Linked DNA regions of Arachidicoccus terrestris. The protein of the gene in region 1 interacts with the protein of each later gene in a pairwise test. Links are inferred from orthologs where the notes say so. Each region holds a gene or a part of one and is shown on either strand. Other genes may lie near its edges.

Region 1 (3,644 bases):
GGAAATTACCTCCGGAAGCTTCAATACAGAGCCCAGCAGATTTTCAGTGCTGGCATTCAATTCCCTGGCCAGCCTCTCCACAGAGATATAAAAATGCTTGGCCAAATCAGCATTTAGAGCAACGGACTTGCCGGCCCCGTTTTGTTTGATGGTAACCGTGCATTCAACACTACCTCTAATGAGCTGATCAGAAATCAGGTTACGGATTTTAAATTCAAAAGGCTTCAGTAATGCCGGGAGGTTAAGCCGGATATCATATTGCTTCCCATTCAGAGATTTAATCTCTACTAAAAACGTTTTGTCTCCGATTAATTGTTCCGAACGGCCATAGCCTGTCATTGAAAGAAGCATATATTAATAAATTTTAAAACAAACCTACTTAATTTTAGCTAAATTGCCTGTAAATTCAAATTAAGGGTCGGCTCAAGTGGCAAAATTAGCCCTATTTAGACATGAAAAAACATAAGTTTTATTTTATTTCCTTTACCTATTGGTTTTTACTACTCTATATAGTGTCCGCATTAGTATGGTGGTTCATTTCTTTGGAAGCACAAAACAGGCAAATGTATTTCTACAGATATGAGCAGCTACGTACAGATGATTTTCAATACCAGGATAAAATAGCAGCTTTAAAAGACGCACGCCATCGAAAATCCTTGCAGTACATAGGAGAGGGTATGACTTTCTTTATATTAATTATGATCGGTGCGGCTTATGTTTATAGAACTATTCGTCAGGAAATCAAACAGGCCGATCAACAACAAAACTTCATGATGGCCATCACCCATGAGCTCAAGACCCCGATTGCTGTATCCCGGTTGAATCTGGAGACCATGCTCAAGCGAAGTCTAAATCCTGACCAACGCCGAAAATTGCTGGAAAATACGCTAAGCGAAACAAAAAGGCTCAATACATTAACCAGCAACATTCTGACAACGGCACAATTGGAAAGCGGTCAGCACACCCTCAACGCTGGTGAAGTTAACCTTTCCGAATTATTGGGGGAGCAGCTCATGCAGTTCCGGGTGCGTTACCCGAATAGGATCTTTCAGGGTGAGGTGTCTCCCGATATCTGGGTTAAAGGAGAGCAATTGCTGCTGGAACTGTTGATCAGTAACCTATTGGAAAATGCCGTCAAATATGCACCGGGTCCGGATCCGATATACGCGAGTATAGCAACTTTTAAAGGCAAATATGCCTTACTGAAATTCATTGACCTGGGACCGGGCATTGCCACATCGGAGAAAAATAAGATTTTCAACAAATTTTATCGCGCCGGCAATGAGTCAGTACGTAAGACCAAAGGTACCGGACTGGGCCTTTATCTTTGTAAGCGCATTACCCAAGAACATGGTGGTCAGATCCAGATTATGGATAATCAGCCAAATGGCGCTATTTTTACATTACAGTTTCCGATACTAAAACCGAAAGTATGACAACAGCAAATAATGGCAATATATTACTGGTAGAAGATGAAGAGAACCTCCATGATACTTTAAAACTCAATCTGGAACTAGAGGGTTACAGTGTCACTTCCGCCTATGATGGCAATAAGGCCCTCAAAGCGGTGGAAAATGAATATTTTGATCTGATCATAATGGATGTCATGTTACCTGAACTGGACGGGATCAGCGCTACAGAACGAATCCGTATTCAGAATATAGAGACGCCGATCCTCATCCTTAGTGCCAAAAACACCTCTCTGGACAAGGTAACTGGCCTGAAAAAAGGTGCAGATGACTACCTGACGAAGCCTTTTGATTTGGAAGAGTTGTTACTCAGAGTCTACAAACTAATCGAAAAAAACAAAAAACTGCAAGACAGGGAAACAATAAGCGACTCTTTTAGCTTTGGCAGTAATCAAATCCTGTTTAATGCGCAACAGGCTATTACATGGGAGGGAAAAACCATTGAACTCAGTAAAAAAGAGACAATGTTACTGAAACTTCTTTTTGAAAATAGAAACGAAGTTGTACCCAGGGAAAAGATACTTCAAGTGGTCTGGGGCTATAATGTATTCCCAGCTACACGAACAATTGATAACTTTATTTTAAACTTCCGGAAATATTTTGAGAAAGACAGTCGCAACCCCACTTATTTCCATTCGGTGAGGGGGGTAGGGTACAAGTTTACTGATCTTTAAACGTAAGGACCATCTTAAACGAAAGAGCGAGACGAAATGCTCCCGGGATAGCCCATCCAAAAGGACGGCTACCGCCGGCGCATATTTAACCGGCCATCATTCTGCCTATTTCAGGTCAGGCTATGCTTTCATTGTCTCTATCTTATCCAACACCAGCGTTCTGGACGTTTCAGAGGCTACCGGCAAGTAAAGCGCCTTGTTACAGATGTTAATCAGTGAACTATAATCCCCGTGTAATTCGGGCCGGCTATCCGCCAGGGCTTGTAGCAGGCGTTTCTCATCCGTCTCAGATGTATTCAGCAAGTACTGCAACTGTTCAACTATGAAGGCCTTTGCGAGTACAAAGAATTCTTTGGGATCTTGTCGCTGCTTTAGCTCCCGAATGGCTTCCTGCCGTAATTCTTCTCTGGTTTTTGAAGGCGATACGGGTTGCTCATCGGACCCTACATTTTCTGCTGTCGTTTGATACGGCCCGTTTTTTGCCTTGATCCTATTACTCAATCCTTCGGGCAGGTATTGCAAATGATCTGCCACGTGCGGTAAAGGTTCGCCAGTACTCTTGACATGCTCCTTTTTTTTGTCAACGGATCTTATCGACGAAGAATCTCCGGATTTCATCCTTGCGTCGGCGCTCGCAGCTAACCTGTCCGCGCCCCTATAAGACGCTTCGTGTTTTTTTACAGGATCAGGATCTGACACAAGGCCTGTTTTCCTATTTTTCTTTTGGCTTTTTGCTTTCCTCCATTCGGCAAACCCAAATATGCCTCCCACAACAAGAGCAATACCCGCTACAATCCATAGATAGTCGCGATTGGTGCGGTGATGCTGAGACAGCCCCGCCGCAAGACCATTGTCCTTTAACGGCGCGGTAAATTGTATCTGAATAGCATCAGTAGAATCAGTTACATATTTTTTTGTATCAGGATTAAAGAAATTAAATGTGATTGGCGGTATAATAACGCCGCTTTCCTTATTGCCAATAAAAGGGATCTCAAAATCCAGGGACCGTTCCATCGGAAAATTCGTTTTATTGACCGATTGACTGTCTCTCGCGTCATACGCCTGGACACCGTCAGGCCATTTTATGTCTGGCACGGTAACCCCATCCAAATTTCCGGTACCCGTAATGTGAATATGCAAGCGGTTATTCTCTCCGGCAGGTAATTTATTATTATCCACCGTCGCTCGGATCTGGAACTGACCGATTGCTCCGGAGAAGACATCCGGCTGCCCGTCTTTTGGTAGTGGCAATACTGTCACCATCTGCGGTTTGCTTTTGATTAATGCTGAAGCCGTATTGCGGTCGGCCGGATTGGACGCATCGATAAAAGTCGTTTGTACGCTGACAGAAGAAGAGTCTAAGGGGAGTGTGCCTGTCTTTAAAGCAACTAACTGTACTTTACGGATCCCTCCGACTCTATAATCCCGACCATCGACTTTAACTCTATAAGGATATAATTTTCGTTCAATATCCGTTACACTGAACCCATTAAAAGAGGGG
Region 2 (3,484 bases), 3.7 Mb from region 1 along the record:
CCATCTTCCAGAAAAGCATGTACCAATGCTTTACCGATTCCTTCGGAACCGCCGGTAATGACAACCACTTTATTTTTAAATGAAGCCATAGTTCAGGGATTAAGAACCACAAAAATAAAAACATATACAGAGAGCACACGTTTTGAAGGTAAATAATTTATGCCAGACCGGGAAATTATCGGGCTTTTTCAAAAATCAGACGCTTCGGTGAACTAAAATAGTAAATAAGCGCCTCTGATTTCAGTGGCCGGCAAGTCGCTGCAGCCGGTAAACTACTTAAAACAGGAGGGAGGCAGCAGATGAGGATATTTTGGCATGACCCAGCGCACAACGATTAAAAAAAGCTCCGGCGTAATAATATTATTAACATTCGGAGCTTTTTTGTTATGGAAAGCCTATGGGAGCTTACTTTTGTTGGATGCCTTGCTCTTCCATACGCATCTGTTTGACATCTTGCAGGAACTCTGAAGCAAAGATAAAGTTATTGAGTTTTTCATCTTTGGAGTAAATAATCTCTTTATTAGAGCCTTCCCATTGTTTAATTCCCTGATACATGTAGACAATATGATCCCCAATCTCCATAACACTGTTCATGTCGTGGGTAATAACAATAGTAGTCATATTAAACTCCACGGTGATCTCCTTAATCAGTTTATCGATCAGTAGAGATGTTTGCGGATCCAGGCCGGAATTAGGTTCATCACAGAACAGGTATTTCGGGTTAAGCACAATAGCTCTGGCGATACCCACTCTTTTTTTCATCCCACCACTGATCTCAGCGGGATACTTCTTATGCGCATCCTCAAGCTTCACCCTGGCCAGGACTTCGTCTGCTCTTTTTTGTTTTTCTGCCTGGGTAAGTTTGGAGAACATATCCAGCGGGAACATGATATTTTGCTCCACTGTCATGGAGTCAAAAAGAGCTGAGCCCTGGAACAGCATTCCGATTTGCTGGCGCAGTTCCTTACGATCCCTTTTGTCCATGGAAACAATATCTTTTCCTTCGTACAGAATCTCACCTTCCTCCGGTGTAAACAGCCCGACAATGCATTTGGTCAGCACCGTCTTGCCGCTGCCGCTGGAACCGATAATCAGATTACATTTGCCGGCTTCCAGATTCATGGAGACGCCTTTGATGATCGTCTTATCGCCAAAGCTCTTCTTTACGTTTTTTAGTTCAATCATAATATCGCATTACAGTGATCTAAAGATAGTTCTCCGGACCCGTAATCATCCCGGTTGCAGTTGCAAATTACCGTTAAATTACAGCAATCTGTCCTCTTAGCAGATCTTCATATTCATCCCTTTTGCGGATAAGATGTGCCTTTCCGTCGAGTACCAGTACTTCCGCGGGTCTTAATCTGGAATTGAAGTTACTGCTCATTTCGAAACCATAGGCACCTGCATTATAAAAACAAAGCAGATCGCCTTCATATGTTTCGGTGATCTTCCGGTCCCAGGCAAATGTATCGGTTTCACAGATATTGCCTACCACAGTATAGATACGCTCATCACCTTCCGGACGACTGATGTTTTCCACCCGGTGATAGGCCTCATAGAACATGGGGCGTATCAGGTGATTAAATCCGGAATCTACACCGATAAAGACCGTGGCCGTGGTTTGCTTGAGAAGGTTCGCCCGTACGACAAAATAACCGGCCTCACTCACCAGAAATTTACCCGGCTCAAACCAGATCTGGTGTTTTTTGCCCATTTCCTTGTCATATTTAGCGAAAGCTTCGCCCACTTTCTGCCCCAACAGCTCTATATCGGTCGGCTCTTCACCCTCCTTATAAGGTACTTTAAAGCCGCTACCGAGATCTAAAAACTCAACCTGTGGAAAATGCCGGGCAATATCCAGCATCACATCCAGTCCGTTCAAGAAGATATTAATATCCTTGATCTCACTACCGGTGTGCAGGTGTAACCCAACGACGTGTAATCCGGTAGAAGAAACGATACGCTCGATATGGCGCATCTGATGGATGGAGATACCGAATTTACTATCTACATGCCCGGTTGAGATTTTATAATTTCCACCGGCCATAATATGCGGGTTCAACCGGATACTGATCGGATAGGAATGGCCGTATTTATTGCCGAAACGCTCCAGAAAAGAAATGTTATCTATGTTGATATTGACCCCCAGATTCTTACCTTCTTCCAGTTCAGAGAAAGCGACACTGTTGGGGGTAAACATAATCTGTTTAGGTTTAAAACCAGCCGCCAGCCCCAGCTTCACTTCGTTGATGCTGACACAATCCAGGTTCGTACCCAGATTCTTCATGAACTTCAGGATATTAATGTTGGTCAGCGCCTTACAGGCATAGAAAAAACGGGTATTGGTTCCTTTAAAGGCGGCCTGCAGCCGGTTAAACTGACCGGCTATCTGCGCTGCATTATAAATGTAGAGCGGTGTGCCGAACTGCCGGGCGATGCCCAGCAACTCCTCATGAGAAAGTGCCATTCAGACAATTGGTTTTAAATGATGAACGATTTTTGTTATAGATTAATAAATAATGCACGAATGTAAGAAACCTCTGGGTTCTATTTAAGGTTTTAGGATAAATCTTTACTGAATCAGCAACAAGGCATCGATAGCTGTAAACCTAATCATTGTTTGTTTACGGCCTAAAAAAACTTCGCGTTGCTATCTTTTGCCAGGTAGCTTTGTTATCGGCAGTGACAGCAAACAAAAAAACGGAGCCGATTGCGTATAAAACTTTGGGCTCCGCTTTTTTGTTTTTAAATGATACCGATTTAAAAAATGACGTAGCCTATACCGAGCTGTATCTGCTGATTTTTCCATTTCGACTGATCTGTTACATCACTGACGTCTCTGGCGTCAGACAGGCCGATATTATAGCGGCCATATACCTTCAGGCTGCCCAGATTTACCTGCGCGCCAAGTGCAATGGCGAAGTCTCCGCTTTTGAAAGCCTCTTTGCCATTTTCAACCAGGCTATTGTCTTTGTTCATTAAAATGCCGAATTGCGGACCTGCCTGTATAGTCAGGATTTGGGCTGGCTTGAAGTTCAGCAAAACGGGGATGCTCAGATAGTTCAGGTGGCCTTTACTTCCTTGTTTCAATACATCGCCCGCATCTACACTCTCCTTCACCTGTGTCTTCGTCTGGTTAAAGAGGACTTCCGGCTGGATACCGAATTTCTCGCCCAGTCCGATTTCTGCAAAAAAACCGGCATGAATGCCAAAATTATAGCCATCTTTGAAAGATTGGCCGTCAATCTTACCCAGTGTCGCACCGGCTTTGACACCAAGGTCCAGCGTTTGCGCCCCTACTCCGGTGGCCAGTAACAGCAGACCTGCTGCCAGAAATAATGTGATCTTCTTCATAAATTTTGTTTTTTTGAACGATCTGCCCCTCAGCGCAGATCTAAAAATAAATACACTATTCAGATACTTGTAATTTGAGACAAAAGTAAGACAATACGATTTAATTTACGTGAAAGAATCGGCAAAACTA

The links. The genes of interacting proteins can lie anywhere in the genome.
Region 2: the proteins of K9M52_RS15590 (region 1) and lysA interact in binary tests that used the Escherichia coli proteins (3 or more experiments, as listed by UniProt). The link is inferred for Arachidicoccus terrestris from one-to-one orthologs.

Annotation. Positions count from the first base shown.
Region 1 is NZ_CP083387.1:3,975,312-3,978,955, reverse strand. What follows is about bases 320-3,287. They hold K9M52_RS15590 (response regulator transcription factor), read left to right. Parts: upstream 320-1,432; coding sequence 1,433-2,143; downstream 2,144-3,287. Other genes in these bases: K9M52_RS15585 (BatD family protein), read right to left, coding at 2,264-3,287; K9M52_RS15595 (sensor histidine kinase), read left to right, coding at 453-1,436; K9M52_RS15600 (YicC/YloC family endoribonuclease), read right to left, coding at 320-351. Also shown: more of K9M52_RS15600, read right to left, coding at 1-319; more of K9M52_RS15585, read right to left, coding at 3,288-3,644. UniProt on the Escherichia coli protein: Response regulator member of the two-component regulatory system CpxA/CpxR which responds to envelope stress response by activating expression of downstream genes including cpxP, degP, dsbA and ppiA.
Region 2 is NZ_CP083387.1:255,560-259,043, reverse strand. Bases 364-3,171 are described here. They hold lysA (diaminopimelate decarboxylase), read right to left. Parts: upstream 2,468-3,171; coding sequence 1,259-2,467; downstream 364-1,258. Other genes in these bases: K9M52_RS00930 (porin family protein), read right to left, coding at 2,761-3,171; K9M52_RS00940 (ABC transporter ATP-binding protein), read right to left, coding at 406-1,185. Outside these bases: K9M52_RS00945 (SDR family oxidoreductase), read right to left, coding at 1-89; more of K9M52_RS00930, read right to left, coding at 3,172-3,354. UniProt on the Escherichia coli protein: Specifically catalyzes the decarboxylation of meso-diaminopimelate (meso-DAP) to L-lysine. Is not active against the DD- or LL-isomers of diaminopimelate.